One region of the Streptomyces sp. NPDC048353 genome, then DNA from elsewhere that is predicted to be linked to it. Evidence: riboswitches for the same ligand, from Rfam matches in the RefSeq annotation. Region 1 holds a riboswitch; each other region holds the start of a gene.

Region 1 (7,584 bases):
CGTCTCCATGGACATCAGTCCGCGCAGCCCGTCCTCCAGGACCCCGACCTCCACGTCGCCGAAGAGTGCCTGCTGGGCGATGAAGCCCTGGGCGGTGGCGATGAGGGTGCGGGCCACGTGGTCGGCGGGGACGTCCGCCGCCATGAGGCCGTTGGCGCGGTAGGCCTCGACCAGCAGCGCCCAGGCCTGGCGCATGCCGTGGTAGCCCTCGGAAAGGGTCGCGTAGAGCCGTTCGTCGCGCAGCGTCTCGGACCAGACTTGGATGATCAGCCGCGCGAAGGCCTGGCGGTCCGCTCCCGCGACGCGCTCCTCCAGGAAGATCCGCAGGACCCGGCCGAGGAGGACGTCGGGGGTGGGCGGCGGCACGGTCAGCGACGCCTCCTCGAACGCGCCGCGGATGCCGTCGAACGCCTCCGACGCGATGGCGGCGATCAGCTCCTCCTTGCCGCGGAAGTAGCGGTAGACGGCACCGGCCGAGAGGCCCACCTCACTGAGGACGTCCTGCATGGAGGTGGCGTGGAAGCCGTTGCGGGCGAAGCAGCGCGCGGCGCCGTCGAGGATCTGACGGCGGCGGGCGTCGAGGTGTTCCTGAGAGACGCGGGCCATGGTCCGAATTTAAAACGAACATTCATTCTTGACAAGCGGCCACGCCGGAGGGACAGTGGGCTCAGAGCCTAAAACGAACGATCCTTCTCTTTGAACGGAAGTCGCCATGTCTGCCACCGGCACCCGCAAGACCGTCGCGGTGATGGTGCTGATCCCGGTCGTCGCGGCCCTGGCCCTGTGGGCCTTCGCCTGGCCGGCCGCGCGCCTCGCCCCGCGCGACCTGCCGCTCGGCGTCGCCGGCCCCGCCACCGCCACCGCCCCGCTGGAACAGCGCCTCGCCGAGCACGACGGCGCCTTCGAGGTCCACCGTTACGACTCCGAGGAGGCCGCCCGTAGGGCGATCGAGGACCGGGTCGTATACGGCGCGGTGGTCGTGACCCCGCAAGGGCCCCGGCTGCTGACCGCGTCCGCCGCGAGCCCGGTCGTCGCGGGGCTCCTGCGCGAGGCGGTCACCGCGCAGCTCCCCGCCGGCGCGCCCGTCCAGGTGACCGACGTCGTCCCCACCCCGGCCGACGACCCGCGCGGCAGCGCGTTCGGCTCGAGCCTGTTCCCCCTCATCCTGGCCGGAGCGGCCTCGGGCGTCGTCACCACGGTCCTGGGCCTGCGCCGCGGGCGGGCGGTCCTGGCCCTTGCCGGCGCGGCGGCACTCGCCGGGATCGTCGGGGCCACGCTCGCCCACAGCTGGCTGGGCGCGCTCACCGGGAGCTGGTGGGCCGAGGCGGGGGTCCTCGGACTGACGGTGCTCGCCATCGGCGCGACGCTCGCCGGACTCGCGTCCCTCTTCGGCAAGCCGGGCCTGGGCCTCGGGGCGCTGCTGATGGTGCTGCTCGGCAACCCGTTCTCCGGTGCGGCCAGCGCGCCCGAACTGCTGCCGGCGCCCGCCGGGGCGCTCGGTCAGCTGCTGCCGCCGGGCGCCGGCGGATCGGCGCTGCGGTCGGTCGCCTTCTTCGACGGCGCGGGCGCGGGCTCACCGCTCCTGGTGCTCGGCGTCTGGGCAGCGCTGGGCCTCGCCGCGGTCGCCCTGGGCGGCCGCCGCACCCGGCCGGCCACCGAGCCGGAGACCACTCCGGCGCCGCAGCCGGCCCCGGTGGGCTGACGCCCCCACGAAAACGGCCGCGTGCCCCCGCTGTAGCGGACGGGGGCACGCGGCTTTCGCGTGCGCGCAGGGGCGGGCACGCGGCTCGGTTCCAAGGGGCCGGCGCGAGGGGCATCTCGCTGCAGATCGGCTCCCCCTGCGGGCGAGAGCGAGGTGCACGCCGACCCGCCGGCCTGTGCGCTGCGCGTGCTGGACGGCGAGGGGCGGGCGGAACGGGTCACCGTTCGGACGGCGAGCGGCGGGCGGAACGGGTCACTCTTCCGAGGACTCCGGCGAGTTGACATTCCCGCGTGTCGTGTCGAGGTCCACTCGGCCCACGAGGTGCGCAGAATCCCTCCCCCGTTCGGCGTAGTCGACGAATCCACATATGACCGGGGCGGGTTGCACGGCAGGTGTACACATCTGGCTGAATCAGGCGTTCCACCCCTGGTGCGGGGCCCCTTGGGCAAACCTCTGAAGATCACGAAACCTTCTTGTCCACCCGAACGGGTCAGTCGTGAGGAGCCTCACATATCGCCGTTTCAACTCGGATTTCACCCCGGATGTGGGTCAAGATCCGTGACGACGACAAGCCCCCGCCACCACGGCGGGGCGGTCCGGGCGGACGCCGAGTCCTGCCGCTGTCCCGGACGTCTGGTCGACAGAGGTGGATCGGCAGGAGTGGAGGACCCGAGCAACACGGGACGACCGGGCACGTGGGCCGTTCCTCGGGGTGAAGCCGCAGCCGCGGCCGGGCATCTTCGCCTGCCCGAACCCGACAGGTCATCCTTCACAGGCGGCTGACGAAGGGTTGCGCATGACCGCGCAGATTCATGTCCCGTCCCTGCTGTCCCGGGCCGGAGCCGTCTCGGCTCTCACCCTCGCCGCCGTCGGCGGCACGCTGCTGGCACCAGGTGCCGCACCAGAGGCCCAGGCCGCGACCTCACACGCCAACAAGGCCCTGAGCGTCGCCGCCTCCAAGAAGGGAGCGCCCTACAAGTACGGCGCGTCCGGACCCAGCCGGTTCGACTGCTCGGGGCTCACGGTCTACTCGTACAAGAAGGCGGGCAAGTCACTGCCCCGTACGGCGCAGCAGCAGTACAACAAGACCAAGCACATCTCCGCCTCCAGCAGGAAGCACGGAGACCTGGTCTTCTTCCACTCCGGGGGAAGGGTCTACCACGTGGGCATCTACGCCGGTCAGAACAGGATCTGGCACTCCCCCAAGACCGGCTCCTGGGTCAAGCTCGACAAGATCTGGTCCTCGAAGATCTACTACGGCAGGGTCCGCTGACGGGTCGTCCGACCGCGCTGCCGGAGACCGGCTGAGGGCGCCCCGCCGGCCGCGGAGCCGGGGGCCGCGGCCCGACGCCCGGTCAGGTCCCCGCGAGCGGCGCCGAGACCGGGCGCCGGAGCGCCCAGGGCAGGTCGATCCAGACCGTCTTGCCGCCCTCGTCGGTCGGAGTGACCGAGAGCCGGCCACCCGCCTCCGCCGCGAGGAAACGGATGATCACCATCCCCCGGCCGTTGTCCTGCTGGACCGCGGCCGGGAGTCTTCGCGGCCAGCGCGGGTGGCTGTCGGTGACCCCGACGTACAACCGCTCCTCGCGCTCCAGCCGGACGTCGACGGTGAAGGTGGGCGACTGCCCGAAGGTGTGCTGGACGGCGTTGGTGGCCAGCTCCGAGACGATCAGCCGGACCGTGTCGCCGGTGTCGCTGTCGTCCTCGAGCCCCCACTCCCGGAGGACGTCGTCCACGTATCTGCGGGCGGCGGACACCGAGGCGGGATCGCTCGGCAGCGTGACGGATGCTTCCTGATGGTCTGCCATGGCGACGCTGTCCTTCCCACCGGGGGCACGCCCCGGACTGCACGTCGCGTCAGCGTGCCACCGATCGTGCCGCCATAGGGGCCGATCGCCCAAGATATGCAGATATCAGTCCCCCGAAGCGGTGAACTCGGGCGTGTCGCGGGGCCGCCGGGGACGGCCCGGGCACGGCCTACACCGCGCGCGGGGCCGTCCTGACGATGGTGTCCACCGCCTGGGCGATCCGGTCGTCACCCAGATCCGCGCGCGCCGTGAGCCGCAGCCGGGAGATGCCGTCCGGCACCGACGGCGGCCGGAAACAGCCCACCGCCAGGCCCTCCTCGCGGCAGTCCGCCGCCCATCGCAGCGCCGCCTCCGGTGACGGGGCCCGCACCGAGACCACGGCCGCGTCCGGGCGTGCGGCGGTCAGGCCGGCGTCGGTGAGCAGACGGTGCAAGGTCGTGGCGACCGTCCTCGCCCGCTCCGCGAGAGCGGGATCGCCCTGGATCAGGCGCAGGCTCGCGAGGGCGGCGCCCACGGCGGCCGGGGCGAGGCCCGTGTCGAAGATGAACGTCCGGGCCGCGTTGACCAGGTGCTCGATGACCCGGGCGGGCCCGAGGACGGCACCGCCCTGGCTGCCGAGGGACTTGGACAGGGTCAGGGTGGCGACCACGTCCGGGTCACCCGCCAGTCCGGCGGCGTGGAGCGCGCCGCGGCCTCCCGCACCGAGCACGCCCAGACCGTGGGCGTCGTCGACGACGAGCGCGGCGCCGTGGGCGCGGCAGGCGGCGGCGAGTTCGGGCAGCGGCGCCCGGTCACCGTCCACCGAGAAGACCGAGTCGGTCACCACGAGGGCCCGGCGGCCGTCATGGGCCTGGAGGGTCTTGCGCACGGAGTCGGGGTCGGCGTGCGGGACCACGGCCGTCTCGGCACGGGAGAGGCGGCAGCCGTCCACGATCGAGGCGTGGTTCGCGGCGTCGGAGACGATCAGCGAGTCCCGGGCGGTGAGCGCGGTCAGCGCGGCCAGGTTGGCGGCGTAGCCGGAGGAGAAGACGAGGGCCGCCTCGAAACCGCAGAAGTCGGCGAGTGCGCGTTCGAGCGTGGTGTGCAGCCGGGTGGTCCCGGTGACCAGGCGCGAGCCGGTCGCGCCCGCGCCCCAGCGCCGTGCGGCCTCGGCGGCGGCCTCGGTGATCTCGGGGCGCCGGGTCAGGCCGAGGTAGTCGTTGCCCGCCAGGTCGAGCGGCTCCGCCTCGGCGGCGCGCGGCCGCAGCGTCCGCACGAGACCGGCCTCCGCGCGGCGGCGCGCCTCCGTGTCCGTCCAGTCGAACGGAGTCCGGCGCGGGTCCTCGTCCGGCGTGTGCGCGTCCCGGTGCATGGGCCAGATCCTTTTGTAGGCAGCGCACAGACCCTAACCGCCCGTGGCCGAGGTCAGAGTGTGGCCATCCACACACCTCAATCCGGCGCTGTTGTTCGGTTCCTCCTTGGCCGGGGGGCGTGCCGTAGGCCAGGATCAGCCCTTATGGACCTGCTGAACACGCTGGTGGACAAGGGGCTGCGGCGCGAGCTGCCGACCCGTGAAGAAGCGCTCGCCGTGCTGGCGACCTCCGACGACGAACTGCTCGATGTGGTGGCCGCGGCCGGCAAGGTGCGCCGTCAGTGGTTCGGGCGCCGGGTGAAGCTCAACTATCTGGTCAATCTGAAGTCCGGCCTCTGCCCGGAGGACTGTTCGTACTGTTCCCAGCGGCTCGGCTCGACCGCCGGGATCCTGAAGTACACCTGGCTGAAGCCCGACGAGGCCTCCCAGGCCGCCGCCGCCGGTGTGGCCGGCGGCGCGAAGCGGGTCTGCCTGGTGGCGAGCGGCCGCGGCCCGACGGACCGGGACGTGGACCGGGTCGGCAAGACCATCGAGGCGATCAAGGAGCAGAACGAGGGCGTCGAGGTCTGCGCGTGCCTCGGTCTGCTCTCCGACGGCCAGGCGGAGCGGCTGCGGGCCGCGGGCGCCGACGCGTACAACCACAACCTGAACACGTCCGAGGGGACGTACGGCGAGATCACGACCACCCACACCTACCAGGACCGCGTCGACACCGTGCGGAAGGCGCACGACGCGGGTCTGTCGGCCTGCTCGGGGCTGATCGCGGGCATGGGCGAGAGCGACGAGGACCTGGTCGACGTCGTCTACGCGCTGCGTGAGCTGGACTCGGACTCGGTCCCGGTGAACTTCCTGATCCCGTTCGAGGGCACGCCGCTCGCGAAGGAGTGGAACCTCACCCCGCAGCGCTGTCTGCGGATCCTGGCGATGGTGCGGTTCGTCTGCCCGGACGTGGAGGTCCGGATCGCGGGCGGCCGCGAGGTGCACCTGCGCTCGATGCAGCCGCTCGCGCTGAACATCGCGAACTCGATCTTCCTGGGCGACTACCTGACGAGCGAGGGCCAGGCGGGCCAGGCCGACCTCGACATGATCGCGGACGCCGGCTTCGAGGTCGAGGGCGCGGGCACGACGACGCTGCCCCGGCACCGTGCCGACGCGCTCGCCGCAGCGGCGGGCGGCTGCGGCTCGCACGCCGAGGCCGGGACCGGCGGGGGCTGCGGCTCGCACGCCGGAGCCGGCGGCGGTGGGGGTTGCGGCTCGCACGCCGAGGCCGGGGCGGACGGCGGTTGCGGTCCGTGCGGCGGCGCTTCGGCGCCGGAGGCCGACGAGGTTCCCGCGGCCGGCGCCGAGGTCGGGGCCGGGGTCGGGGCCGGTGCCGCCGAGGCGTCGAACGCGCGTACCGACCTGGTGGCGGTCCGCCGCCGGGGTGCCGGAACGGACCTCGCGCCGAATGCGTGAGAGCGACCTGCTGGCCCTGGACCGGGCGCACGTCTGGCATCCGTACGGTCCCATGCCGGGCCGTACGGACCCGCTGGTCGTCGCGTCCGCCTCCGGGGTACGGCTGCGGCTCGCCGAACCCGCGTACGGCCGGGACGAGTTGATCGACGGCATGTCCTCGTGGTGGTCGGCGATCCACGGCTACAACCATCCGGTGCTCAACGACGCGGTGCGGGGCCAGCTGGACCGGATGAGCCACGTCATGTTCGGCGGCCTCACCCACGAGCCGGCCGTCCGGCTCGCGACCCGGCTCATCGAGATCACGCCGGAGCCCCTGCGGCACGTCTTCCTCAGCGACTCGGGCTCCGTGGCCGTCGAGGTCGCCGCCAAGATGTGCCTGCAGTACTGGCGCTCGGTGGGGCGGCCCGGCAAGCAGCGGCTCCTCACCTGGCGCGGCGGCTACCACGGCGACACCTGGACCCCGATGTCGGTCTGCGATCCCGAGGGCGGGATGCACGAGCTCTGGTCCGGCGTGCTGCAGCGCCAGGTCTTCGTCGGCCCGCCGCCGGCCGCGTACGAGGAGTCGTACGCGGAGCTGCTGCGCGAGGAGATCGGGCGCCACGCGGACGAGGTCGCCGCGGTGATCGTGGAGCCGGTCGTGCAGGGCGCCGGGGGCATGCGCTTCCACGACCCGGAGTACCTGCGGGTGCTGCGCGAGGCGTGCGACGCGCACGACGTCCTGCTGATCTTCGACGAGATCGCGACCGGGTTCGGCCGGACCGGCGCGCTGTTCGCGGCGGACCACGCGGGCGTCTCCCCCGACGTGATGTGCGTGGGCAAGGCGCTGACCGGCGGCTATCTGTCCATGGCGGCGACGCTGTGCACGGCGCGGGTGGCCGAGGGGATCTCGCGCGGCGAGGTGCCGGTGCTCGCGCACGGTCCGACGTTCATGGGCAATCCGCTGGCCGCCGCGGTGGCCCGGGCCTCGATCGACCTGCTGCTGTCGCAGGACTGGTCGGTGGAGGTCAAGCGGATCGAGGCGGGGCTGAGCGAGGGCCTGGCCGGGGCCGCCGCGCTGCCGGGCGTCCGGGACGTGCGGGTGCTCGGGGCGATCGGGGTCGTCCAGCTCGACCACGAGGTCGACATGGCGGCCGCCACAGAGGCCGCGGTGCGGGCGGGCGTGTGGATACGGCCGTTCCGTGACCTGATCTACGTGATGCCGCCGTTCGTGACCGGCGACGAGGATCTGACCCGTATCTGCGACGCGGTGCGCGCGGCCGCGGCGGCGG
Region 2 (7,584 bases), on a different contig from region 1:
GCGGTGTGATCCACAGCGGGATCTATTACCGCCCGGGATCGCTGAAGGCCCGCTTCGCGGTCGCGGGCGCGGCCGAGATGGTCAAGTTCTGCGCCGAGTACGACCTGCCGTACGAGGTCACGGGCAAGCTGATCGTCGCCACCGCGCGCGAGGAGCTGCCCCGGCTGCACGCGCTCGTGCAGCGCGGCCGGGAGAACGGCATTCCGGTGCGGGAGCTGGGACCCGCGCAGATCAGCGCGTACGAGCCGAGGGTGCGGGGTCTCGCGGCGATCCACGTCGGCACGACGGGGATCTGCGACTACGGCGCGGTGGCGGCGCAGCTCGCCGAGGCATCCGGGGCCCGGATCCTGTACGGCTCGGAGGTCACCGCGATCGACCGGCGGCCGTGGGGTGTGGCCGTCCGCACCGCGTCCGGCACCATCGTGCGCGGCCGGGTCCTGGTCAACTGCGCCGGGCTCCACTGCGACCGGGTCGCACGCCTCGCGGGCGACGACCCCGAGATGCGGATCGTCCCCTTCCGCGGTGAGTACTACGAACTGGCCGACCCCTCGCTCGTGCGTGGCTTGGTGTATCCGGTGCCCGACCCCGCCTTCCCCTTCCTCGGGGTCCACCTGACCCGGGGCATCGACGGCGGTGTCCATGTCGGCCCGAACGCGGTGCCGGCGCTGGCCCGGGAGGGGTACGGCTGGTCGGTCGTGCGCCCGGGCGACCTCGCCGGGACGCTGGCATGGCCGGGATCCTGGGCCATCGCGCGGGAACACTGGCGGTACGGCGCGGGCGAGCTGCGGCGATCGCTGTCGAAGCGGGCCTTCACGGAAGCGGTGCGCAGGCTGCTGCCGGTCGTGGAGGAGCGGGATCTGCGGCGGGCCGACGCGGGCGTCCGCGCCCAGGCCGTCCTCCGGGACGGGACCCTGGTCGACGACTTCCTGATCCGCGAGTCGGCGAGGACGGTGCACGTGCTGAACGCCCCGTCCCCGGCGGCCACGGCCTCGCTTCCGATCGGCCGGGAGGTCGCCCTGCGGGCGCTGGCGCTGCTGTAGACGTGGGCTTCGCGGGGCGCCCCGTAGAATTGCCGCATTGTGTCTGAGTCCCGTGAAACCCTTCCGCGCCCGGCCGCCGAGCCCGTCCTCGCCGAGCCTGTTGCCGCCGCCGAGCCCGTCGTCGCCCGGCGGGGCAGCCGGATGTTCGCCGCCGGGGAAGGGCCGCTGCCCGACCCCGCCGGATCGCACCACGAGCGGCGGATCCGCAGCTTCCAGCCCCGGCGCAGCCGCGTCACCGCAGGTCAGGCCGAGGCCATGCTCAAGCGCTGGCCGGACTGGGGCCTGGACATCGACGGCAAGCGGGTCCTCGACCTGAACGCGATGTTCGGCGGCCTCCCTGTCGTCCTGGAGATCGGCTTCGGCATGGGCGAGGCCACCGCGAAGATGGCCGCCGCCGACCCCGGCACCGGCATCCTCGCCGTGGACGTCCACACCCCCGGCCAGGGCAACCTCCTCGGTCTCGCCGACCGGGGCGGGCTCGAGAACGTACGGGTCGCCAACGGCGACGCGATCATCCTGCTGCGCGAGATGCTCACCGCCGACGCCCTCGACGGCTGCCGCGTCTACTTCCCGGACCCCTGGCCCAAGAAGCGCCACCACAAGCGGCGCCTCATCCAGCCCGAGTTCCTCACTCTCCTCGCGACCCGGATGAAGCCCGGTGCGATCCTGCACTGCGCCACGGACTGGGAGGAGTACGCCGAGCAGATGCTGGACGTCCTCTCCGCGCATCCCGACTTCGCGAACACACAGCCCGACGGCGGCTACGCCCCCCGCCCGGAGTTCCGCCCCCGCACCCGTTTCGAGGGGCAGGGCCTCGACAAGGGCCATGTGGTGCACGACCTGCTCTTCCGGCGTAGGTAGCCCCGGCTTTTCCACAGGTGGGGCCCGTTCCGGTGCTCCTGGCTAACGCCCGGGGCCGGCTTGTCCACAGGTCGCGGAACTCGCGCGCACTCTGTCGGTGCGGCTCGTTAGGGTCGTTCACGTGTCGAATCCGTTTCTCTCCCCCGTGCCCGCCCGGGACACCGAGGAGCCGGCCTTCCCCGGCGTCCCCGGCCGTGCCCAGTGGCGCTACCGGCCCCGCCGCGCCTTCTGGCGCAGCAAGGTGGTCCGGGCCGTCGCCGTGGTCACGGTGCTCGCGCTCTGCGCCCTGGTGATCCTCGGGTTGGTGCGGCACGAGACGGGCACGGAGGGGTTCCTCGTCGGGCTCGGTCTGGCCGTGCTGCCCGTGCCGCTCCTGATGGCCGCGTTCCGCTGGCTCGACCGGGTGGAGCCGAGCCCCTGGAAGAACCAGCTCTTCGCCTTCGCCTGGGGCGCCTTCGCGGCCGCGCTGGTGGCGCTGACGGCCAACACGTTCGCGGTCCGCTGGATCGCGACCGCGACCGCCGACCCCGCCTCGGCGGACACCCTCGGCGCCACCGTCGTCGCCCCGGTCGTCGAGGAGAGCGCCAAGGCCGCCGCGGTCCTGCTGCTCTTCCTCTTCCGCCGACGGGACTTCACCGGAGTGGTCGACGGCGTGGTCGTCGCCGGGTTCACCGCCACCGGCTTCGCCTTCACCGAGAACATCCTCTATCTCGGCAGGGCCTTCGGGGAGGACCAGGAGTTCGGCGACTCGGGGTTCGGCTCGGTGACGGCCGGGACCTTCTTCGTACGGATCGTGATGTCGCCGTTCGCGCATCCGCTCTTCACGGTGCTCACCGGCATCGGCTTCGGATTCGCCGCCCTCGCCGCCCGCCGCCGGCGCGTCCGCCGCGTCCTGCTCCCCCTCGCCGGCCTGATACTCGCCATGGGCATGCACGCCCTGTGGAACGGCTCGGCCGTCTTCGGCGGCTGGTGGTTCCTCGTGGTGTACGGCGCCTTCATGGTGCCGGCGTTCGCGCTGCTGACCTGGCTGGCGATATGGAGCCGGCAGCGGGAGCTGCGGACCATATCCGGGCAGCTCCCGGCGTACGCGGCGGCCGGCTGGCTCTCGCCCGCCGAACCCCTCGCGCTCTCCTCCATGAGGGCCCGCTCGGTGGCCCGCGCCTTCGCCGCACGGACGTACGGCAAGACGGCGGCGCGGGCGGTCGGGGAGTACGAGGCGTTCGCGACGACCCTCGCCTTCCTGCGCCACCGGGCCGAGCGGGGCGCGGCGGAACCGGACTTCGCCGCCCGCGAGCAGGAGCTGCTGCACCACCTCTGGCACCGCAAGGCGGTCGCCTCGCCCGCGCTCACGTACGCGGCGCGGGCGACCGGGCAGGTATGGGCGCCGCCGCAGTACCTCGACTACAGCGGCTACAACCCCTATCGGAGCTGACGCGTTCGACGGCGGGACGCTCAGCCCCCTCGCGCGCAGCCGAGCGGTCGGACGGTCAGGCCCCCGTCGCGGAGCTCATGCCCTCGCCGCGGACTTCAGGCCCTGGCCGCGGTCGTTCAGGCCCGCGGACTTCAGGCCCGCGGGCGATGGTCAGAGGTTCAGGCCCTTGTCGCGCAGCCAGGCGGCCGGGTCCACGCCGGAGCCGCCCGGGGTCTTGACCTCCAGGTGGAGGTGCGGGCCGGTGACGTTGCCGGTGGCGCCGACGCGGCCGATCGTCTCGCCGGTGCCCACCGACTGGCCCGCGGAGGCGGTCATGGAGGACAGGTGGCAGTACCAGACCTCGGTACCGTCCGCGAGCTCCAGGACGATGCGGTAGCCGTACGAGCCGGACCAGCCTGCCGACTTGATGGTGCCGCCGTGGACGGCCTTGACCGGGGTGCCGGTGGGGGCGGCGAGGTCGAGGCCCGTGTGGTAGCCGGAGGACCACATCGAGCCGGACTCGCCGAACGTGGAGGTGATGACGTACGAGGAGGTGGGCAGGGCGTAGCTCGCGGCGAGCTTGGCCAGGCGCTCCGCCTCGGCCTTGGCCGCCGCCTCCGCCTCGGCCTTCTTCTTCGCCTCTGCGGCGGCCTTCTCCGCGGCGCTCGCCTTGGCTGCCGCTTCGGCGGCGGCCTTCTCGGCGGCCGCCTTCTCCGCCGCGGCCTTCTCGGCGGCGTCGGCGGAGGCCTGCTGCTGCTCGGCCTGCTGGAGGATGCGGGCGCGCAGCGCCTCGCCGGCGTCGGCGGTGGACGCGGAGGCGGAAGCGGCGGAGGCGGATCCGTTCGCGGAGCCGGCCGTCCCGGTCGTCTCGGTGGGCAGGGCGAGGGTGGCGGTGAGCGGCTGGAGGTTGTCCGTACCGGCGCCGTCGACGCCCTCGGTTCCGCCGGTGCCGTCCGCGATCAGTTCGCCGACGCCGGGCAGTTCGGAGGCGTCGGGGAGGTCGAGGTCGGGAAGGGAGATGGAGACGGCCGGCTTCTCCTGGGCGGTGGCCAGGCCGCCGGCGCCGACGGCGGCGATGACACCGACGCCGAGGACGGTGGAGGAGCGGGCGAAGCCGGAGCGCTGCTTGACCACGCGGTGGCGGCCACCGGAGCGGGCCTGCTGGCGGAGGGAGTCCTCGGTGGGATTCCACTCCTCCCACGCGCCGGTGTCGTTGTCCGTCCCGGCGGCACCCGAGGCACCGAACGCGTCGAAGGGGGCTTCGGGGGCAGGGGTGTTGGACGCCACGGAGGCGTGCTCCTTTCCTTCCTTCTCGCCTACCGGGTTAGCTGACGGGTTCGGAGCAGGAAGGTCTCCTACGAGCACTGCCGCACAGGTGCGAAAGCGCCCGATTCACCCCAAGTAGTGGTTCCCCGGTTCCTTTTCAGGATTCGGCGCGTGCGCACGGTGCCGTCTCTAACGACGGCTGGGACGACCGCGCTGCGTTATCGAACGTTAATAGACAGGGGGTCTGTATTCCAAGCTGTTCCTACTGATCGTTCATGGGATTGCGGGGTAATGGCCCGACTTGCCCCCCACATGACCCTGTTTCAGTGAAAAGGCGCCGACGAAACCGAATCTGATGTTTCGTCAATTGTTATCGGAGCGGGACCTTTCGATCACGGATGGTCACCACAGTCGGTCGTCATGGCACCGCAGGCCGTCACGGCACCACCGGCATGGTCCGGCGCCGCTCCGGCTGCCCGCGTGCCGGGCGGCTCACCGCCAGCAGCGCCATGTCGTCCGTCGTCCCGCCGCCCGTGTACCGCCGCACGTCGTCGACGAGCGCGTCCAGGAGCTCCTCCGGTCCGGGGAAGATCCGGCCGGCCAGCCGCTCGGCGGGATCGTAGAAGGTGCCGTGGGCGTCGCGCGCCTCGGAGAGGCCGTCGGTGTAGAGGAGCAGCGTGGCGCCCGGCGGGTACGGCGTCTCGTCGGCCCGGTCCGGCCAGGCGGCCAGATCGCCCATGCCGAGCGGCAGCGCGGACTGGCTCGGCGCCAGCATGGTCAGGCCGCCGTCGGTGTAGAGCATCAGCGGCTCCGGGTGCCCGCGGTTCACCACCCGTACGAGACCGGCGCCGCGCGGGATCTCCGCGAGGACGGCGGTGGTGAACCCCTCGGCGGCGTCCAGGCCGGTCCGCCGGGTGCCCTCGCGGGCCAGGGCCCGCTCCAGGCGCTGGGCCACGCCCTCCAGCGTCGACTCCTGCTCGGCGGCCTCCCGGAAGGCGCCGATGACGACGGCGACGGCCTCGACCGCGTCCATCCCCTTGCCCCGTACGTCGCCGACCACGACCCGTACGCCGTAGGGGGTGTCCTGGACGGCGAACAGGTCACCGCCGATGAACGCGTCGGCCTGCGCCGCCTCGTAGCGGGCGGCGACCTGCAGCCCGCCGATCCGCTCTGCGGGCGTCGGGAGCACGGCCTTCTGCGCCGCTTCGGCGATCACCCGCGCCGACGCCAGGCGTTCGCCGCTGCGGCGGACGACCCGGTTGATCAGCAGGGCGAGCGCGGCGACCGTGATGACGGTGAGGGTCTCGGTGAGGGCGGGGACGTCGGTGACGGTCCTGTTGTAGAGGTGCAGTCCGACGGAGGCGAGGACGGCGGCGATGCCGGTGAGCAGGGTCGTCAGCATCGAGAAGAGCGGCGCCGCGATGAGCGGGGCCGCGGAGAACAGCGGGGCGGCGGTGTAGGCGGGCGGGGTCGCCAGGTCGAAGACGACCCCTCCGGCGATGATCAGCGGGGGCAGGGCCCGGACGAACCGGCGGGCGCGCTCGGCCCGTGAGGGCGGACGCGGGCGGGGGTCCGGGCGCAGGTGGGGAAGGCCGTGCGGGCCCGGGTGCGGACGTGAGCGGCCGTGCGAGGGGGTGTTCGAGGCCTGACGCGGGCGTTCGTGCGGGCCCGGGCGCGGATGCCCGGAAGCCCCGTTCCCCGCCGCTCGCTGCCCCACCTGTGCTCTCCTGCCGGATCCGTGCACGGCGCCGGACGGTACCGTGCCCTTCCCAGCGTGCCGGTCGCCGCCCCGGGCGGCGACCCCGCGCCGCCGAGTGGAGTACGGCACGCGGCCGCCCCGGTAGCCCCGGTATCCCCGGTGGCCCCGGTGGCCCCGGCGGCCCCGGTGGCCCCGGCCGCCCCGGCGGCCTCCGGACAGCGTCCGGAGAGCGCCGGCCCCCCGTCGGGGCGTACGGCTCAGCCCGTCGCCGCCAGCCGGCCGCGCCGGGCCAGGGCCCCGATCGCCACCGCGCAGCCGAGACCGACCGCGGCCAGGACCAGCCACGGGGTGGCGGAGCCGCCGGCCACGTCGAGCAGCGCCCCCGTCCCCAGGTTCCCGAGGGTGATGCCGATCCCGCAGACGGTGTTGTACAGGCCGTAGTGCGTGGCGACCCACCGGCCGCCCGAGAGGGCGACGACCGTGTCCATCTCGTACGGGTAGAGGACCGCGTTCCCGAGCGCCAGGACCGCCGCGCACAGCAGCAGCCCCACCACCCCCGGCACCCCGGCCGGGAGCAGGAAGGCGGCGCCCATCAGCGCGAGGCCGAGCACCAGGCAGCGCTCCCGGGTCAGCCGGCGCCCGCACCAGGCCGTGATCCGGAGCTGGCCCGCCAGGGCGACGAGCGCCGAGACGACGAACAGGGCGGTGGTCGGCGCCGTGCCGTCCGCCGCGAGCGGCAGCGCGAGATAGACCTGGAAGGACAGGACGTACGAGCCGGTCATCGCGAGCGAGAAGAGCCAGAAGGTCCGGTTCGCGAGCACGGTACGGAACTGGCCCCGCCCGCCCCCGGCGTCCGGAGCCGCGTCCCCCCGGGCCCCGGCCCGTACCGGCAGGTGCCGGAGCTGCACCACCGTCAGGACGGCGAAGAGCGCCGCCGCCACCACGCACGTCAGCCGGAAGGAGACCCCGGTCAACGCCACCCCCACCAGCGGCCCGAGCAGGATCCCCGCCTGGTAGTGGATGTTGAAGAGGGCGAACGCCTCCACGCGCCGCTTCCCCGCCTCCGCCGCCAGGTACGCGCGGACGGCGGGGTTGAACAGCGCCCCCGCCAGTCCGGTCGCCACCGAGGCGGCGATCAGCACCGGCAGCGACTGGGCGAAGGCGAGCGCCCCGAAGCCGGCCGTCCGCAGCGCGCAGCCGGCGACGATCAGCGGCTTGAAGCCGAGCCGGTCGGCGAGGGCGCCGCCGATCAGGAACATGCCCTGCTGAGAGAGGTTGCGGGCACCGAGGACGAGCCCGACCGACCA
Region 3 (7,584 bases), on a different contig from region 1:
CCCCGTTCGCCTCCAGGGTGCCGATGGCGGAGGCGGCGCGGGGGCAGGTCAGGTAGTACGTGGTGGGGAAGGGGGTGCCGTCCGGGAGCCGCGGCGCGGTCTCGACGACGTCCGGGTTGCCGCACGGGCAGCGGTGCGCGATGGCGCGCAGCCCGCGGGGCGGGCGGCCGAGCTGCGCCTCGAATGCGGCGACGTCCGCCTCGGTCGGCTCGGTGCGTGCGGTCTGCGGAGGGGGCGTTTCCATGCCTGCGTCTGTCTTCTCGTCGGTGGGCGGTGCGGGGCGTGTTGCCGTCACACCATCATCTCGCGCCCGCGTGTTCACGGGGCGCGTCGGCGCGGTCGACGCCGTCCCAGAGGTTGGAGTACCACGGGCGGCCGGCCGCCCCCTGCTCGGCGCGGCGGGCGCGCTCCGCCTCGGGGTCGTTCACGGTGAAACCGGTCTCGCCGGGGAGGACGTAGTGCAAATGCTCGCGGGCGAGGCGGCGGACGTACGCCGGGTCCTGGAGCCGTGCCTTCTCGTCCCGCAGCTCCTCGACCCGGGCCGCGGCCTCGGCGGCCTGGCGCTCCTGCTCGGCGATCTCGCCCTGCTGGGAGACGTACTGCCGCATGGGATAGGCGAGCGCCACGACCAGCGAGCAGACGATCAGGGCGAGGAGGGCCGCGCGGCCGGTGAGCCGGGAGCGGCGGGCCTGACGGCGGGTCTGGGAGCGGTAGACACGGGCGGCGGTCTGCTCCCCGAGCAGCCTGATCCGGGTCGCGGTCGAGAAGCGGTCCCGGTTCTTCGCGGCCATGTCGTGTCGCCTCCCCTGTCCGTTCCCTCACGCGCGTACGTCCCCGCACACGGTACGGGACCGGGTGCGGGGACGTACGGAAGCTACCTGCGGGAGGTCGTTCAGCCCTTGAAGCGGGGGAACGCGCTGCGGCCGGCGTAGACCGCGGCGTCGTCGAGGATCTCCTCGATGCGCAGCAGCTGGTTGTACTTGGCGACGCGCTCGGAGCGGGCCGGGGCGCCGGTCTTGATCTGGCCGCAGTTGGTGGCGACGGCGAGGTCGGCGATGGTGACGTCCTCGGTCTCGCCGGAGCGGTGGGACATCATGCACTTGAAGCCGTTGCGCTGGGCCAGCTCGACGGCGTCCAGGGTCTCGGTCAGCGAACCGATCTGGTTGACCTTCACCAGGAGGGCGTTGGCGGACGCCTCCTCGATGCCGCGGGCCAGGCGCTCCGGGTTGGTGACGAAGAGGTCGTCGCCGACGAGCTGCACCTTGGCGCCGAGCTTCTCGGTGATGACCTTCCAGCCGGCCCAGTCGTCCTCGAACAGCGGGTCCTCGATGGAGACCAGCGGGTAGGAGGCGACGAGCTCCTCGTAGTACTCGGTCATCTCGGCGGCCGAGCGGGACTTGCCCTCGAACTCGTACGAGCCGTCCTTGTAGAACTCGGAGGCGGCGCAGTCGAGCGCGAGCGCGATGTCCTTGCCCGGGACGTAGCCGGCCTGCTTGATGGCCTCGAGGATGAGGTCGAGCGCGGCGCGGTTGGAGTCCAGGTTCGGGGCGAAGCCGCCCTCGTCGCCCAGGCCGGTGGAGAGGCCCTTGGTCTTCAGGACGGACTTGAGGGTGTGGTAGACCTCCGTGCCCCAGCGCAGCGCCTCGGAGAAGGACTCCGCGCCGATCGGGGCGATCATGAACTCCTGGATGTCCACGTTGGAGTCGGCGTGCGAGCCGCCGTTCAGGATGTTCATCATCGGAACGGGCAGCAGGTGCGCGTTCGGGCCGCCGAGGTAGCGGAAGAGCGGCAGGTCCGACGCCTCGGAGGCGGCGTGCGCGACGGCGAGGGAGACGCCGAGGATGGCGTTGGCGCCGAGCGAGGACTTGTCCGGGGTGGCGTCCAGGTCGAACATCGCCTGGTCGATCAGGCGCTGCTCGGTGGCGTCGTAGCCGACGAGCTCCGGGCCGATCTGCTCGATGACGGCGAGGACGGCCTTCTCGACACCCTTGCCCTGGTAGCGGTTCGGGTCACCGTCGCGAAGCTCGAGGGCCTCGAACGCACCGGTGGAGGCGCCGGACGGAACAGCAGCACGGCCGGTGCTGCCGTCGTCGAGGCCGACCTCGACCTCGACCGTGGGGTTGCCTCGGGAGTCCAGGATTTCCCGGGCTACGACGACGTCGATGGACGGCACGAGCATCTCCTTCTGGGATGTGAAGCTAGATGTGAAGCATGCGGCGCAGGGTCTCTTTGGCCTTGCGGCAAGAGCCTAACCGGCTCCGGGGCTCCCGTCGGCCGGGCGCCCGCCCGCTGGGACGAAAAAGGACCCGGGGGCATGCATATGGGGCCAAAGGCCCTCAGATCTACTCGGCGGTAACCACGGGTGGGGCCCGGACGCGCGGAACCCCGGCCCGCAGCGCTCGGGGGAAGGGCGCTGCGGACCGGGGTGGTCACCGCGGGAGGGTCGTGGGGCCCGTGCGAGCCGCCGGACGCGCACGGGCCGCCGGGCTCACTTCAGGTGGAGCTGCTGGCCCGGGTAGATCAGGTCGGCGTCGTCGACGATGTCCTTGTTGAGCTCGAAGAGCTTCGCCCAGCCGCCCTTGACGTCGTGGGCGGCGGCGATGGTGCTCAGGGTGTCGTCGGCCTTGACCTTGTACTCGCCGTCACCCTTCTCGACCTTCTTGCCGGTGGGGGTGGTGACGGTCTTCTTCGGCGCGGCCTTCTTCTCCGCCTTCGGCGCGGTGCGCTTCTCGCTGCGGGTCGTCGGCTGCTCGGCCTTGCGCTCCGGCGCGGGGGCGGCCTGCTCGGCGGAGCCGCCGTCGTACGAGGCGCCGGAGAGGCCCACGCCGCAGCTCGGCCAGGCACCCTTGCCCTGGCCGGCCAGGACCTTCTCGGCGACCTGGATCTGCTGCGACTTGGAGGCCTGGTCGGCGGAGGCGGCGTACGCGGTGCCGCCGTAGGCGGCCCAGGTGGAGGCCGAGAACTGCAGGCCGCCGTAGTAGCCGTTGCCGGTGTTGATGGACCAGTTGCCGCCGGACTCGCACTGGGCGACGGCGTCCCACTCGGAGGACGTGGCGGCGGAGGCGGAGCCCGCGGTCATCAGCGGGGCGGCGACGGCGACACCGGCGACGCCGACGAGCGCGACGGCGCGGGTGGCCTTGGAAGCGCGACGGTGCTTGCCCTTACCCGAAAGCAGCATGGAGTTCTCCTCACCGACGCCTGCGAGGTGAGCTGTCGGGTTCGGACCAAGTGAGTTGTCCGGCCGCGTGACCAGCACGCGGCTCCACCCCAAGCCGGTGTTCCGGCCGTCTCTCAACGGCCGGGACCGGCGCTTACCTTGGGTCCCCCGCTCCTGCCTACGGCGCTTGCGCGACGACTGTTCCCATCGACCGACGGCAGGATTCGGCGTTCCCGGTCGACGAGGCCCGCGGTGGCGAGCGGTGTCGACCGTAAACACAGACCCCCGTGAAGTTCAAAGAGGTCCATAGGGGAGAAATCACCCCTCCTTGCCCCTGCCCAAAAGCCGTTTACGCAGGTGAGAGGCGACAGGAGCAAACTTTGCGGACGTGACACGCCAGTTGGGGCAAAGAGACCCTTGTCTCACTTGCACAGAACCGGACATACAGCCCCTAACTACCCCTGCGCGGGGACGGTTTCGGGGGTCAGGTCGAGGCTCTGGCCAGGGAGGATGAGGTCCGGGTCGGCACCCACCGTTCCACGGTTGGCGTCATAGAGGGCGGTCCAGCCGCCGGGCAGCTCGTTCTGCTGGGCGATCTCGGTGAGGTTGTCCCCCGGCTTGACGGTGTATTCGTCCGCAGTGCCGGGAGTGCCCGTATTGTCCACAGGCTTCCCGGGGGTGGCGTCCTTTGTCGTCCCGTCAGTCCCGGTCGCGCCCTCGGTCGGCTCGGCGCCCTCGGCCGGCTCGCCCGGCGAGGCGTGACGGCCGCCCTCGCGGCTCGCTTCCGTACCGCTTTCGCGCGTGGTGTCCGTTTGGCCCGGCTCTTCGGGGGCGGCGCCGCCGCGGTGCTTGCCGGTGCCGGGGGCGACCGGCTCGGACGGGGTCCCGGACTCCGGCGCGCCGGTGGCCGTGGAGGCGTCCGGCGTCGCCGGGGTGGCGGGCGCGGACGTGGCGGGCGCGGACGCCCTGGGGGTGACGGGCGCGATCGGGGAGGTCCCCGGGGTGGCGGACGCGGACGGGAGGCCGTCGGTCCGGTTCGACTCCGCGGCCGGCCCGGTGGGCTCCTCCGGCGTGATCGGAGGCCCCGGGTCGACGTCGGGGGCGGTGCCGTCGTTGGTCAGACCGGCGATCGGGGCGCAGGTGGCCCACTCGGTGCCGCCCGCGGCGAACGCCCGCTCGGCCACGGTGATCTGCTGCGCCCGGCTGGCGAGGTCCGCACTGGTCGCGTACGACAGGCCGCCGTGCCGCTCCCAGGTCTCCTGGGTGAACTGGAGTCCGCCGTAGAGCCCGTTGCCGAAGTTGGCACTCCACAGGCCACCCGATTCGCACTCGGCCACCCGGTCCCAGGTGGCGACATCGGCGGCCGAGGCGGACCCGGCGCCGAGCAACGGCAGCGCGAGAGCCGATCCGGTCACGCCTGCGGCGACGACTATGGCGGGGGCCTGGCGGGGTCTGCGGTGACGTCCGTTCCCGGAGCGCATGCGAGGTGCCTTTCGCGTGACGGCTGAGACTGCGGTGAACGTAGCGGCATTCGAACGTCAGTCACAAGTCGATGCAGCGGAGATCACGTAAAAGTCACAGTCTTGATGGGCCGTCAGCTGCCAGAACGGGTGAACTCCACCGGAAGCGTGCGCAATCCACGCATGATGAGACCTCCGCGCCACCGCAGATCCGCCGGGTCGGCGGCGAGGCGGAGGTCCGGCAGCCGGGTCAGAAGGGTGGCCAGGGCGATCTGTCCTTCGAGCCGGGCGAGGGGGGCGCCGATGCAGTAGTGGATGCCGTGGCCGTACCCCAGGTGCTGGTTGTCGCGCCGGGACAGATCGAGGGTGTCGGGCGCGTCGAACCGCGCCGGATCGCGGTCGGCGGCGGCGAGCACGACGAGGACGGGATCCCCCGCCGGAATCTGCTGCCCGCCGATCGTCAGCGGCTCCAAGGCGTAGCGCCACGTGGCCAGTTCGACCGGCCCGTCATAGCGCAGCAGCTCCTCGACACCGGTCTCCAAGAGGCCCCGCTCCCCCGCCGCGAGCGACTCCTGCAGACGCGCGCGCTGGCCGGGGTTCCGCAGCAGGGCGTAGACCCCGTTCCCGACCAGATTGACCGTGGTCTCGAAGCCGGCGAAGAGCAGGATGAAGGCCATCGCCGCGGCCTCGTTCTCGGTGAGGTGCTCCCCGTGGTCCGAGGCCTTGATGAGCCCCGAGATCAGGTCGTCCCCGGGGTCGAGCCGCTTGCGGTGGATCAGCTCGGCGAGGTACCCGCGCATCTTCTTCACCGACCGCGCGACCCCGCCGCGCGGCCCGCCGCCGTGCCGGATCATCATCCCGGCCCAGTCCCGGAAGTCGTCCTGGTCCTCGCGCGGGACACCGAGCAGGTCGCAGATGGCGTAGATGGGGAGCGGGAAGGCGAACTCGTGGATCAGGTCGGCGCTGCCCTCCCGCGCGAACCCGTCGATGAGCCGGTCCGTCAGCTCCTGCACCCGGGGCGCGAACTCGGCGACCCGCCGCGGCGTGAACGCCTTCGACACCAGCCGCCGCAGCCGGGTGTGGTCCGGCGGGTCGATGTTGAGCAGGTGCGTCATCAGCTCGGCCTTGCGCTCCCCCGGGATCCCCGTCTTCCCCTTGGCGTGCGCGGACTCGGCGTGGTGCGCCGGGTTCTTCGACAGCCGCTGGTCGGCGAGCGCCTGACGCGCGTCGGCGTAGCGGGTCACCAGCCACGCCTCGACCCCGCTGGGCAGCTGGGCCCGGTGCACGGGGGCGTGCTCGCGGAGCCAGGCGTAGGCGGGGTACGGATCGGTCGCGAACTCCCAGGTGAAGAGCTCGGGAGCGGCGGGGAGACCGGAGACGGAGGGCTGGTCGTGCATGGTGCCGACAGTAACCGGCCGGGCCGGGGGCGGGGCGCCGGGCTGCGGGGCCTCCGCGGCGCGGAGCGCCCCGGCCGCGCGTCCGGGGGCCGCGAGGCGCCTCCCCTCCACAGTGCCCCCCTAGACCGTGAGGCCCTACACCGTGAGGCCCTCCGCCGCGCGGATCGTGTCGCGGTAGGCGCGGGCGGCCGCGCGGAGGGCCGCCTCCGGGTCGACGCCGTCCGCCTCCGCCCGGGCGGCGAGGGCGAGCAGTTCGTAGCCGATGCCCTCGCCGGCCGGAGGTTTCACGTCGAGGCCGGCCGTCCGGACCCGGCCGGCCAGCTTCGTGGCAAGCGCGAGGCCCGGCTGCCCGAGGGGCACCCCGTCCGTCACCGAGGCGCGCTGCTTCTCGGCGGCCTTGGTGCGCAGCCAGTGGGCCTTGACCTCCTCCGGGGTCTCGGCGGTCGCGTCGCCGAAGACGTGCGGGTGGCGGTGGATCAGCTTCTCCACGATCGTCGCGGCGACGTCGTCGACCGAGAAGGGCTCGTCCTCGTCCTCCTCGGCGATCCGGGCGTGGAAGACGACCTGGAGGAGGACGTCGCCGAGCTCCTCGCGCAGCTCGTCGCGGTCGCCGACCTCGATCGCCTCGACGAGTTCGTACGCCTCCTCGATGCCGTACTTCGCGAGCCCCTTGTGGGTCTGCCGGGAGGACCACGGGCACTCCCGGCGGATGCGGTCCATGACCTGCACCAGGTCGAGGAGGCGGGCGCCGGGCAGGTCGTACGAGCCGGGCAGCAGCTCCAGGTCGGGCATGGCCACCCGGCCCGAGCCGGCGAGCCGGGCGAGCCCGTCCGTCAGCGCCTGGTCGCCCTCGCCGGACGGCAGGACGACCACGGTCCGTCCGCCGGCGCACCGGTCGACGAGGTCCTGCGCGGTGGGCCGGGCGTGCTCGACGGTGATCCCGGCCTCGCGGAGGTACGGCAGCTGGGGGTGGTGCTCGTCGGCGCACACCACGCCGTCGGCGGCGCGCAGCGCCTGCCAGGCGGGCCAGGACAGCAGTCCGGGGGCCACGCGATGGCTGGCGGTGAGAAGGACGACACGACCGGTCCCGGCGGGTGCTTCAGCGTTCACCCTTCGACCTTACGCGGGCCCGGCGGGCGCCCGGTCCCCGCGTCCCGCCGCCCGCCCGGCCGGTGAACCGGGCCGTGGCGGCCGCTGCTCCTCGTCCGTTCCTCGTCCGTCCTGCTACGCGCCCGCCGGGACGGCCTGCGGGTCCTGGCTGATCTGGCGCAGCCAGGGCGCGGTGTAGGTGCCGAGCTGGATCTTCTCGTCGTCCCAGGCGCCGAACCGCGGGTTCACGTCGATGTCGAGGTCCTTGGAGGCGGCGGTGAAGACCTCGGTGAGCTTCTTCTGGCCCTCGGGGGTGTTGGCGATGCCGAGCTTGGCGGCGATCTTGTTCATGAGGACGGTGCGGCGGACGACCTCGTCGATCCGGTCGGGGGCGACCCCCTGCTGCTGGAGCAGCATCGCGGCGAGCTGGGCCTCGCCGCCGCTCTGCGCGGCGAACTCGCCGCGCGCCTTCTGGATCTCC
Region 4 (7,584 bases), 490 kb from region 1:
CTCGAAGCCGACGCGGTAGTTGCAGCTCACCACGACCAGGCCGGCGCGGGCGAGTGCGGCCCCGTCGTGGTCGGGCTGGGCGGAGGAGCCGAAGGTGTAGGCGCCGCCGTGGAGGAAGAACAGGACGGGGAGCGGTCCGGGGGCGTCGGCCGGTGCCCAGACGTTGAGGGTGAGGACGTCCTCGTCACCGGGGCGCCAGGCGGGGGCGCCGGGCAGCTCCGCGGACTGCGGGGCGACCGGCCCGAAGCGGGTGCCGTCCCGTACCCCGTCCCAGGGTGCGGCGGGCTGCGGCTCCCGGAAGCGGGCGGCCCCGAACGGCAGGGCGGCGTAGGGGATTCCGAGCGTGACGCGCAACCCGTCGGTGAGCGTTCCGCCGACCTCGCCGGTCTTCGTCGCGACGGTCGTACGGGCCACTGAGGCACCCACAGGCGGTCCCCTTCGGTTCGCCGCCGGACGGTCCGACGGGCAGCACAGGCTCCCATGGGCGCCGGGGCCGGGCAATCCGATATCCCGCACGTCGGCGACACCCCCGCCTCGCCCGGCCCGCCCGCAGGCACCGGGGCATTGGTCGTCCGGCAGACCAATCCGGGTGGCGGAGTGAGCCGCACCGCAGCGGCCGACTCGTATGTTCACCAAAGACTTACCGCACGGTCGTATACCTTTGGGCGGCCCTCCCCCATTCTTTCCCCGGTGTGCCGCTGGGGCACCCGGGGACCGAGAGGCGGGGCATGACTCCCATCAGCCGCAGGGGATTCGTCGGGATCGGAGCGGGGCTCGGCGCGGGCCTGGTGGCCGGCGCGGGGGCGCCGGGGGCCTCGGCGTCGACGGCCCTGGCCGCGGGCGCCACCGGCACCATCACGGACGTGAAGCACGTCGTCGTCCTCATGCAGGAGAACCGCAGCTTCGACCACTACTTCGGACGATTGCGCGGTGTCCGCGGCTTCGCCGACCGGGCCGCGGGCAATCTGCCCGGCGGCTGGGGCACGTTCAACCAGCCCAACTGGGGCGCCCGGCAGTATCCGTGGAAGCTCAGCGCCACGCCGCCCGCCGGGGGCGTCGACGGCGAGACGCTGGCCCAGTGCAACGGCGACCTGCCCCACAGCTGGACCTCGCAGCACGCGGCCTGGAACAAGGGCCGGATGGACAACTGGGTGCTGGGGGTCGGCAACACCCGCACGCTGGGGTACCTCGACCGGAGCGACATCCCCTTCCACTACGCCCTCGCCGACCACTACACCGTCTGCGACGCGTACTTCTGCTCGGCGCTGAGCGCCACCGGCCCCAACCGCACCTTCCTGTGGAGCGGGCGGATCGACGCCTCCAGCAAGGACGGCGGGGAGGAGTCGGGGCTCACCTGGGAGACGTACGCCGAGGCCCTGCAGCGCGCCGGGGTGACGTGGAAGGTCTACCAGAACGCGCAGGACAACTACGGCGACAACGGCCTGGCCTACTTCAAGAGGTTCACCGACGCCCGGCCCGGCGACCCGCTGTACGACCGGGGCATGGGGTCCGTGCCCAAGGTCACCGGTTCGACGCCGGACGACATCGCCGCCGCCATCCGTGCGGATGTCGTCGCCGGCACGCTCCCCCAGGTGTCCTGGGTCGTCGCGAGCGAGGCGTTCTCGGAGCACCCGTACGCCCCGCCCGGCGACGGCGCGCACTTCGTGGACCTGGTGTACCGCGCCCTGGCCGCCGACCCGGAGGTCTTCGACGGGACGGTCCTCTTCCTCAACTACGACGAGAACGACGGCTTCTTCGACCACGTGCCGCCGCCGGTCGCCCCGCCGGGGACGCCGGGCGAGTACCTCGACGGCGTGCCGATCGGCCTCGGCTTCCGGGTCCCGATGGTCGTCATGTCCCCGTGGACGCGGGGCGGCTGGGTCAGCTCGGAGGTCTTCGACCACACCTCCGTCCTGCGCTTCATGGAGACGTGGACGGCGGCCATCGGCAAGCCGGCCGCCTGTCCGAACATCAGCGCCTGGCGCCGCAAGGTGACCGGTGACCTCACGGGGGTCTTCGACTTCGCCCGGCCGGTGTACGGGGTGCCGTCGGGGCTGCCCTCGACCGCCAAGGTGATCGGGCAGTCCACGTGCGGTCCGCTGCCGAACCCGGTTCCGCAGGACAACGCGCTGCCCGCGCAGGAGCCGGGCACGCGTCCGGCGCGCGCCCTGCCGTACCAGGTGAACGGCAACCTGGACCGGTTCGAGTTCGGGACGGGGGGCAAGATCCTGGCCTGGTTCTCGATGACGAACCAGGGCGAGCAGGCCCGGCGGGCCGCGCACTTCACGATCCACCCGCACCAGCACCGGGACACGGCGGCCTGGCAGTACACCGTGGACCCGGGCTCGACGTCGTCGGACTACTTCAACATCGGGACGGGCTCGGGGTCGGGGAAGTACGACATCTCGATGATGGGCCCGAACCGCTTCCTGCGCCGCTTCATCGGCGACGCGTCCAAGGCGGGCCGGGCGGTCGAGGTCGCGTCCCGCTTCGCGACGGAGCCCGGCACCGGGAAGACCGCCGTCTACTTCAGGCTGACCAACAGTTCGGCGGGCCCGGTGACGTTCACGATCCGGTCGAACGCCTACCGCTCGGACGGCCCGTGGACGTACACGGTCGCGGCGAACTCCTCGCGTGAGGACCACTTCAACGCGGTGGCCTATCACGGGGGTTGGTACGACTTCACCATCCTGGCGGACATCGACGGCACCTGGTCCCGCCGCTACACCGGCCACATCGAGACCGGCGCGCCGAGCGTGACGGGCTAGCTTGGGCTCGGCGCGGGGCTCGGGCATCCGGGTACGGCGCCGGGCTCGGGCGGGTCAGGTGTGGGCCGGGGCGAGCGGCGCGCGCTTCTTGTTCCGGGCCTCCGCGACGGCGTACGCGCATCCCGGCAGGACCAGCAGCACGCTCGCCCACAGGGGCATCCGGAACAGCGGGTCGACGCCGGCGAGGCTGTCGGTGATCACCAGCGCCGGCAGGCCGACGACGAGCGCGACGAGCCAGCCCTTGCCCAGCCCCAGGGAGCCTCGGCGCAGCTCCAGCGCGACGGTCGTCACGGCGATGGCGCCCCAGAAGGCCGTCCGGCCCGGGGTGACGTCCACGCCCGCCGTCCAGTGGCGCAGGTGGGCGAGCAGCAGCAGGAGGCCCGCCATGAAGGTGATCATGGCGGCGAGGCGCGCCGCGCGGCGGTGGAGCGGCCTGCGCGCCCGGGCCCAGGAGGCGGCGAACGCCGTGACGTCCTCGCCGACGACGTCACGCGGCGTGCGCCCGGCGGCCTCGGCGTCCTGGAGGTGCGCGGCCAGCTCGGCGAGCATGTCGCGGAGGGTCGCGTCGTCGATGCCCCGGTACTCCCAGTTGCTGCGGCATATCGCGAGTACGCGTTCGGTTGTCATGTGGTCTTCTCCCCCGTGGGTGCGTCGGTGTCGGGCGGCTCGCCGGTCCCGGCCGCGGCTTCGGCCCGGGCCTCGGTCGGGGCCCGGTCGGTGGTCGCGGTCAGGATGCGGCCTGCCTGCGCGGAGAACTCCCGCCAGACGGTCCGCCCACTGTCCAGTTCGGCCCGGCCGGCGCCGGTGAGCCGGTAGTACTTGCGGGGCGCGCCGCCGCTGGAGGACGGCGCGCGATAGGACTCGACGAGCCCGGCCCGCTCCATCCGGGCGAGCAGCGGATAGATGCTGCCCTCGCTCACCAGCTCCAGGCCGCTCTCCGTGAGCGCTTCGACGAACTCGTAGCCGTAGCGCGGCCGTTCTCCGATCAGGGAGAGCAGGCACAGGTCGAGCACCCCGCGCAGAAGCTGACTGCGCCGCTGGTCACCGGCGCCCGGCAGCTCCTTTGTCATGCGGTGCATGGTAGTGGTGACTACCTTGCGCCGCAAGACAGCCCTTTCCAGGTCCACCACCCCCCTGAACTATCGCCCCAAAAGGGATATTCAGGTTTATTGGCCGCATTACCTTATTGTTTGCACACTCCGGAGAACAAGCGATAAAGAACGACATTACTGACTCAGTGACGTGAATCACGACGATGCGTGGAACCGTGCCCACCCACCCGTCGACCCCGTACCGCGCAAGGAAGTTCGGCACCGCCCGACGCCCGATCGAGGGCCACGTCACACAAGGCGCGCGCATTCCGCAATTAACCGCGTCATCGGAGACTTGTTTTCGCCGACATTTCTCGCCTACGGTCACCTGCATTCGGACGGATCGCCGAATCCTGCCACCGCCCGAAAGACCACCTATTCACCCGTCGGCAGGAGCGGGGGACCCACTTTTCTCTCCGGTTCGGGATTCCGGATCGGATCGGGGTGAAGTCGCACGCGTGCGGCCGGGCATCTCCAGCCCGAACCCGACAGCTCACCCCGCAGGCGCCGGAGAGGAACCCATCATGCCTGCACACGGTAAGCACCGGCGCCCCAAGCACCGAACCCTCACCCGCGGTCTCACCCTGGCCGGCACCGGCGGCGCGGCCCTGGCCCTGCCCCTGGTCGCGACGGCCGCCGCCCACGCCGCGCCCGCCCCGGCTTCCGCAACCCCCACCGCCATTGCCGCGGAGAGGACCGTTTCCAGCGCCGCGGAAAAGATCAAAGAATCGATTCCCGCCGCTGCCGCTTCGACCGCCCGCACCTATACGGTCGCGTCCGGTGATTCCCTTTCCTTGATCGCACAGGAACAGGGCATCCGGGGCGGCTGGAAGGTTCTCTACACCACCAACCGAAGCGTTGTCGGTGACAATCCGTCACTTATTCACCCGGGTCTCGAACTGACGATCCGCAAGCAGGCGGCCGCCGCGCCCAAGGCCCCCGCGAAGGCCAAGGCGACGCAGCCCAAGGCGAAGGCCAAGGCCAAGCCGAAGAGCGCGACGAGCACGAGCACCGAGCGCGCCAGCCGCTCGCAGGAGCGCGGCGCCGCCCCCGTGAAGGCTGCCCAGCCGGCCGCTCCCGCCGCCGCGCCCGCCGCCCCGCGCTACAGCAACGACCTCGACGGCTGGATCCGCGAGTCGCTCGACATCATGGCCTCGTACGGAATCCCCGGCAGTTACGAGGGCATCCAGCGCAACATCATGCGGGAGTCCTCGGGCAACCCCCAGGCCATCAACCTCTGGGACTCCAACGCCGTGAAGGGCACCCCCTCGAAGGGCCTGCTCCAGGTGATCGAGCCGACCTTCCTGGCCTACCACGTCCCCGGTACGTCGATGGACCTCTTCGACCCGGTCGCGAACATCACCGCCGCCTGCAACTACGCGGCCGACCGCTACGGCTCGATCGACAACGTCAACGGCCCCTACTGATCCTCCCTTCGGGGGCGGACACGGCAGGGCTCCCGGCCGCTCGGGGGCCGGGAGCCCCGCCGTCCGCTCAGCGCGCGATGTCCGCCGCCGGGCCCATCACGATGACCGGCTCCTTCATCGGGTCCAGGGCGCGCAGGAGCTCGGGCATCACCTCGCGGGCGAGCGAGACGCACGCCTGGGTGGGCCCGCCGTGGTCGACGTGGATCCACACCCCGCCGCCCTTCGCCGCCCCGAGGGGCCGCTTCTTGTTCAGCGGACTCGTCCCGGGGATCCGGTTGTAGTCGATGGCGATCACATAGTCGAAGGAGCCTTCCAGCGGCTCTCCGGCGAAGCCCGTGCCCTGGAGGGCGAACTCCTCGTCCTGGTCGTACGGCAGCAGTGAACCGGGGTCCGGGAGCCGACCGCCGGCGTCCCCGATGCGGAACACCCCGATGGGTGACCGCAGATCGCCGGCCACGTGCTCGTCGGTCCAGCCGCGCAGCGCGTTGTGGGCGGGCCACGGTCCTGCGACGCGGTTCCACCGCCTGCTCGGGTCGCGTTCGTAGAGGACGGCCTCGGCCTCGTTGGTGGTCGTCGTCGCGCCGAGCACGACCAGGGCCTGGGTGGTGCCGGCGGGGAAGGCCGCACGCGTGGACGGACCGACTCCGGGAAGGCGGTCGACCCAGGCGGGTTCGGGCCTCGGGGCCGGAGGGCGATGGGGTACGGAGTCGCGGTCGCCCGGCGGTCCAGCCGCTCCCCCGGCGGGTGGCGGGGGCGGGGCCCCGGTACAGGCGGCGAGGAGCAGCGCCGCGCACAGGGTGGTCGTCAACGCTCGTACGGCGGCCTTGCGGACAGGCATGGGACAGCATCCTCCGAGGCGGGGGGAGCAACGCAGCGATCCGTACCCGATCCGCGTCCGACTCTGTCCCCGGTCCCGCACACTCACCCGTCCAGGGCACGCGGCCGGCCGACGCGCCTGGTGAGGCCGCGGATCTCTGGCCTCCGGCCGGGACGGTCGGCTGCTTCCGGCCCGGGACGGCGGGCCGGGGCGGGTGTCCGCCGATTCCTCGGAGGGTCAGGCGGCCAGGCCCAGTTCCTGGCGTACCACGATCGCGTTGAGGCGGATCGCGAACGGGACGATGTCCTCGATCCCCAGCGTGCCGACCCGTGCCTTGTCCAGCCCGAGCGTCACGTCGATGCAGAAGGCGATCGCGTACAGGTACGCACCGGTCTCCTCGTCCTGCAGGGCGAAGAACAGGTCGCGGTAGTACGACGTGCGGTCCTCGGTCTCCTCGTAGTACGACAGCCCCGGCTCGCCCTCCTGCGCGGCGAGGCCGGTGAAGGCGTGGACCAGCTCCTTCTCGATGGTGTCCCAGAAGGAGGCGTCCGCGAACTCCTCCGGGAGCGCCTGCCGGACGGCCTCCTTGAGGGAGAGCACCATAACGAGGACGGGGGCGTTCTCCTGGAGCCCCCAGCCGCGGACCATCTTGACGATGGCGCTGTCCGGTATCGCGGCGGCGGCCTCCCTGATGTTGTCGAAGTCGAAGTTGACGGTCGCCGGGGCGATCGCCTCCTGGAACAGCCGGTCGACGGCCCGGGCCTGGGCGAGATGGTCCGGGCCCACCTCGATGACGGTCTTGAAAGCGGCGGCCATGACTCCTCCTGTGGTGTGGCGGTGATCAAGAGGCGTCAGTATGCCGAGGGGAGGGGCGCCGGGTCGAAGGCGTCCCGCCGTGCGGACGCACCGGGTCGACGGCGCCGCCCTAGGGCCACGGGGCGATCGGTCCGCTCACGCGCCGGGTGCGGCCGGGGGCCGGCGGGTGAAGTGGGCGGCGAACCAGCGGGCGGCGAGGTCGCCGACCCGTTCCAGCGCGCCCGGCTCCTCGAAGAGGTGGCCGGCGCCGGGCACGACCTCGAGCCGGTTCTCGCAGCGGAGTCCCGCTCGGGCCTCTTCGTTCAGGTCGAGGACCAGCGGGTCGGCTCCGCCCACGATGAGGAGGGTGGGGGCGCGGACCGAGGCCAGGTGCGGGCCCGCCAGGTCCGGGCGGCCGCCTCGGGAGACCACGGCGGCGACGGAGGAGGAGGGGTCGGCCGCGGCGCGGAGGGCGGCGGCCGCGCCGGTGCTGGCGCCGAAGTAGCCGAGCGGCAGCCCGTCCGTCGCCTGTCGTTCCGCGAGCCAGGTCGTGGCGCGGGCGAGCCGGTCGGCGAGCAGGGCGGTGTCGAAGACGAGGGCGCGGTCGTCCGCCTCCTCCTCGGTGAGCAGGTCGAAGAGGAGCGTGCCGAGACCGGCGTGGTTCAGGATGTCGGCCACGGCCCGGT

The links. A riboswitch is a leader RNA that binds a small molecule or an ion and turns the genes downstream of it on or off. The one in region 1 is predicted to bind cyclic di-AMP.
Positions count from the first base shown of each region.
Region 2: linked by a shared signal. The riboswitch ahead of ACZ6RC_RS18655 (M23 family metallopeptidase) and the one ahead of ACZ6RC_RS15715 (C40 family peptidase) in region 1 are both predicted to bind cyclic di-AMP.
Region 3: linked by a shared signal. The riboswitch ahead of ACZ6RC_RS27400 (transglycosylase family protein) and the one ahead of ACZ6RC_RS15715 (C40 family peptidase) in region 1 are both predicted to bind cyclic di-AMP.
Region 4: linked by a shared signal. The riboswitch ahead of ACZ6RC_RS17790 (LysM peptidoglycan-binding domain-containing protein) and the one ahead of ACZ6RC_RS15715 (C40 family peptidase) in region 1 are both predicted to bind cyclic di-AMP.

Region 1 is NZ_JBVJGU010000004.1:94,783-102,366, reverse strand. It holds gene ACZ6RC_RS15725 (TetR/AcrR family transcriptional regulator) at 1-606, opposite strand, end outside; gene ACZ6RC_RS15720 (ABC transporter permease) at 713-1,702, shown strand; cyclic di-AMP (ydaO/yuaA leader) riboswitch at 2,323-2,495, shown strand; gene ACZ6RC_RS15715 (C40 family peptidase) at 2,499-2,975, shown strand; gene ACZ6RC_RS15710 (ATP-binding protein) at 3,058-3,510, opposite strand; gene ACZ6RC_RS15705 (8-amino-7-oxononanoate synthase) at 3,680-4,861, opposite strand; gene bioB (biotin synthase BioB) at 5,006-6,316, shown strand; gene ACZ6RC_RS15695 (adenosylmethionine--8-amino-7-oxononanoate transaminase) at 6,309-7,584, shown strand, end outside.
Region 2 is NZ_JBVJGU010000005.1:13,752-21,335, forward strand. It holds gene lhgO (L-2-hydroxyglutarate oxidase) at 1-1,040, shown strand, start outside; gene trmB (tRNA (guanosine(46)-N7)-methyltransferase TrmB) at 1,182-1,901, shown strand; gene ACZ6RC_RS18650 (PrsW family intramembrane metalloprotease) at 2,047-3,333, shown strand; gene ACZ6RC_RS18655 (M23 family metallopeptidase) at 3,484-4,599, opposite strand; cyclic di-AMP (ydaO/yuaA leader) riboswitch at 4,611-4,758, opposite strand; gene ACZ6RC_RS18660 (PP2C family protein-serine/threonine phosphatase) at 5,015-6,160, opposite strand; gene ACZ6RC_RS18665 (MFS transporter) at 6,535-7,584, opposite strand, start outside.
Region 3 is NZ_JBVJGU010000008.1:273,593-281,176, reverse strand. It holds gene ACZ6RC_RS27415 (DUF501 domain-containing protein) at 1-244, opposite strand, end outside; gene ACZ6RC_RS27410 (FtsB family cell division protein) at 300-791, opposite strand; gene eno (phosphopyruvate hydratase) at 893-2,179, opposite strand; gene ACZ6RC_RS27400 (transglycosylase family protein) at 2,489-3,178, opposite strand; cyclic di-AMP (ydaO/yuaA leader) riboswitch at 3,181-3,353, opposite strand; gene ACZ6RC_RS27395 (transglycosylase family protein) at 3,613-4,572, opposite strand; gene ACZ6RC_RS27390 (cytochrome P450 family protein) at 4,752-6,014, opposite strand; gene ACZ6RC_RS27385 (nucleoside triphosphate pyrophosphohydrolase) at 6,150-7,124, opposite strand; gene ACZ6RC_RS27380 (SurA N-terminal domain-containing protein) at 7,239-7,584, opposite strand, start outside.
Region 4 is NZ_JBVJGU010000004.1:579,790-587,373, reverse strand. It holds gene ACZ6RC_RS17810 (carboxylesterase/lipase family protein) at 1-426, opposite strand, end outside; gene ACZ6RC_RS17805 (phosphocholine-specific phospholipase C) at 729-2,768, shown strand; gene ACZ6RC_RS17800 (hypothetical protein) at 2,823-3,395, opposite strand; gene ACZ6RC_RS17795 (PadR family transcriptional regulator) at 3,392-3,838, opposite strand; cyclic di-AMP (ydaO/yuaA leader) riboswitch at 4,222-4,381, shown strand; gene ACZ6RC_RS17790 (LysM peptidoglycan-binding domain-containing protein) at 4,384-5,286, shown strand; gene ACZ6RC_RS17785 (hypothetical protein) at 5,354-6,124, opposite strand; gene ACZ6RC_RS17780 (Type-2Aa cytolytic delta-endotoxin) at 6,341-6,919, opposite strand; gene ACZ6RC_RS17775 (phosphoribosyltransferase family protein) at 7,055-7,584, opposite strand, start outside.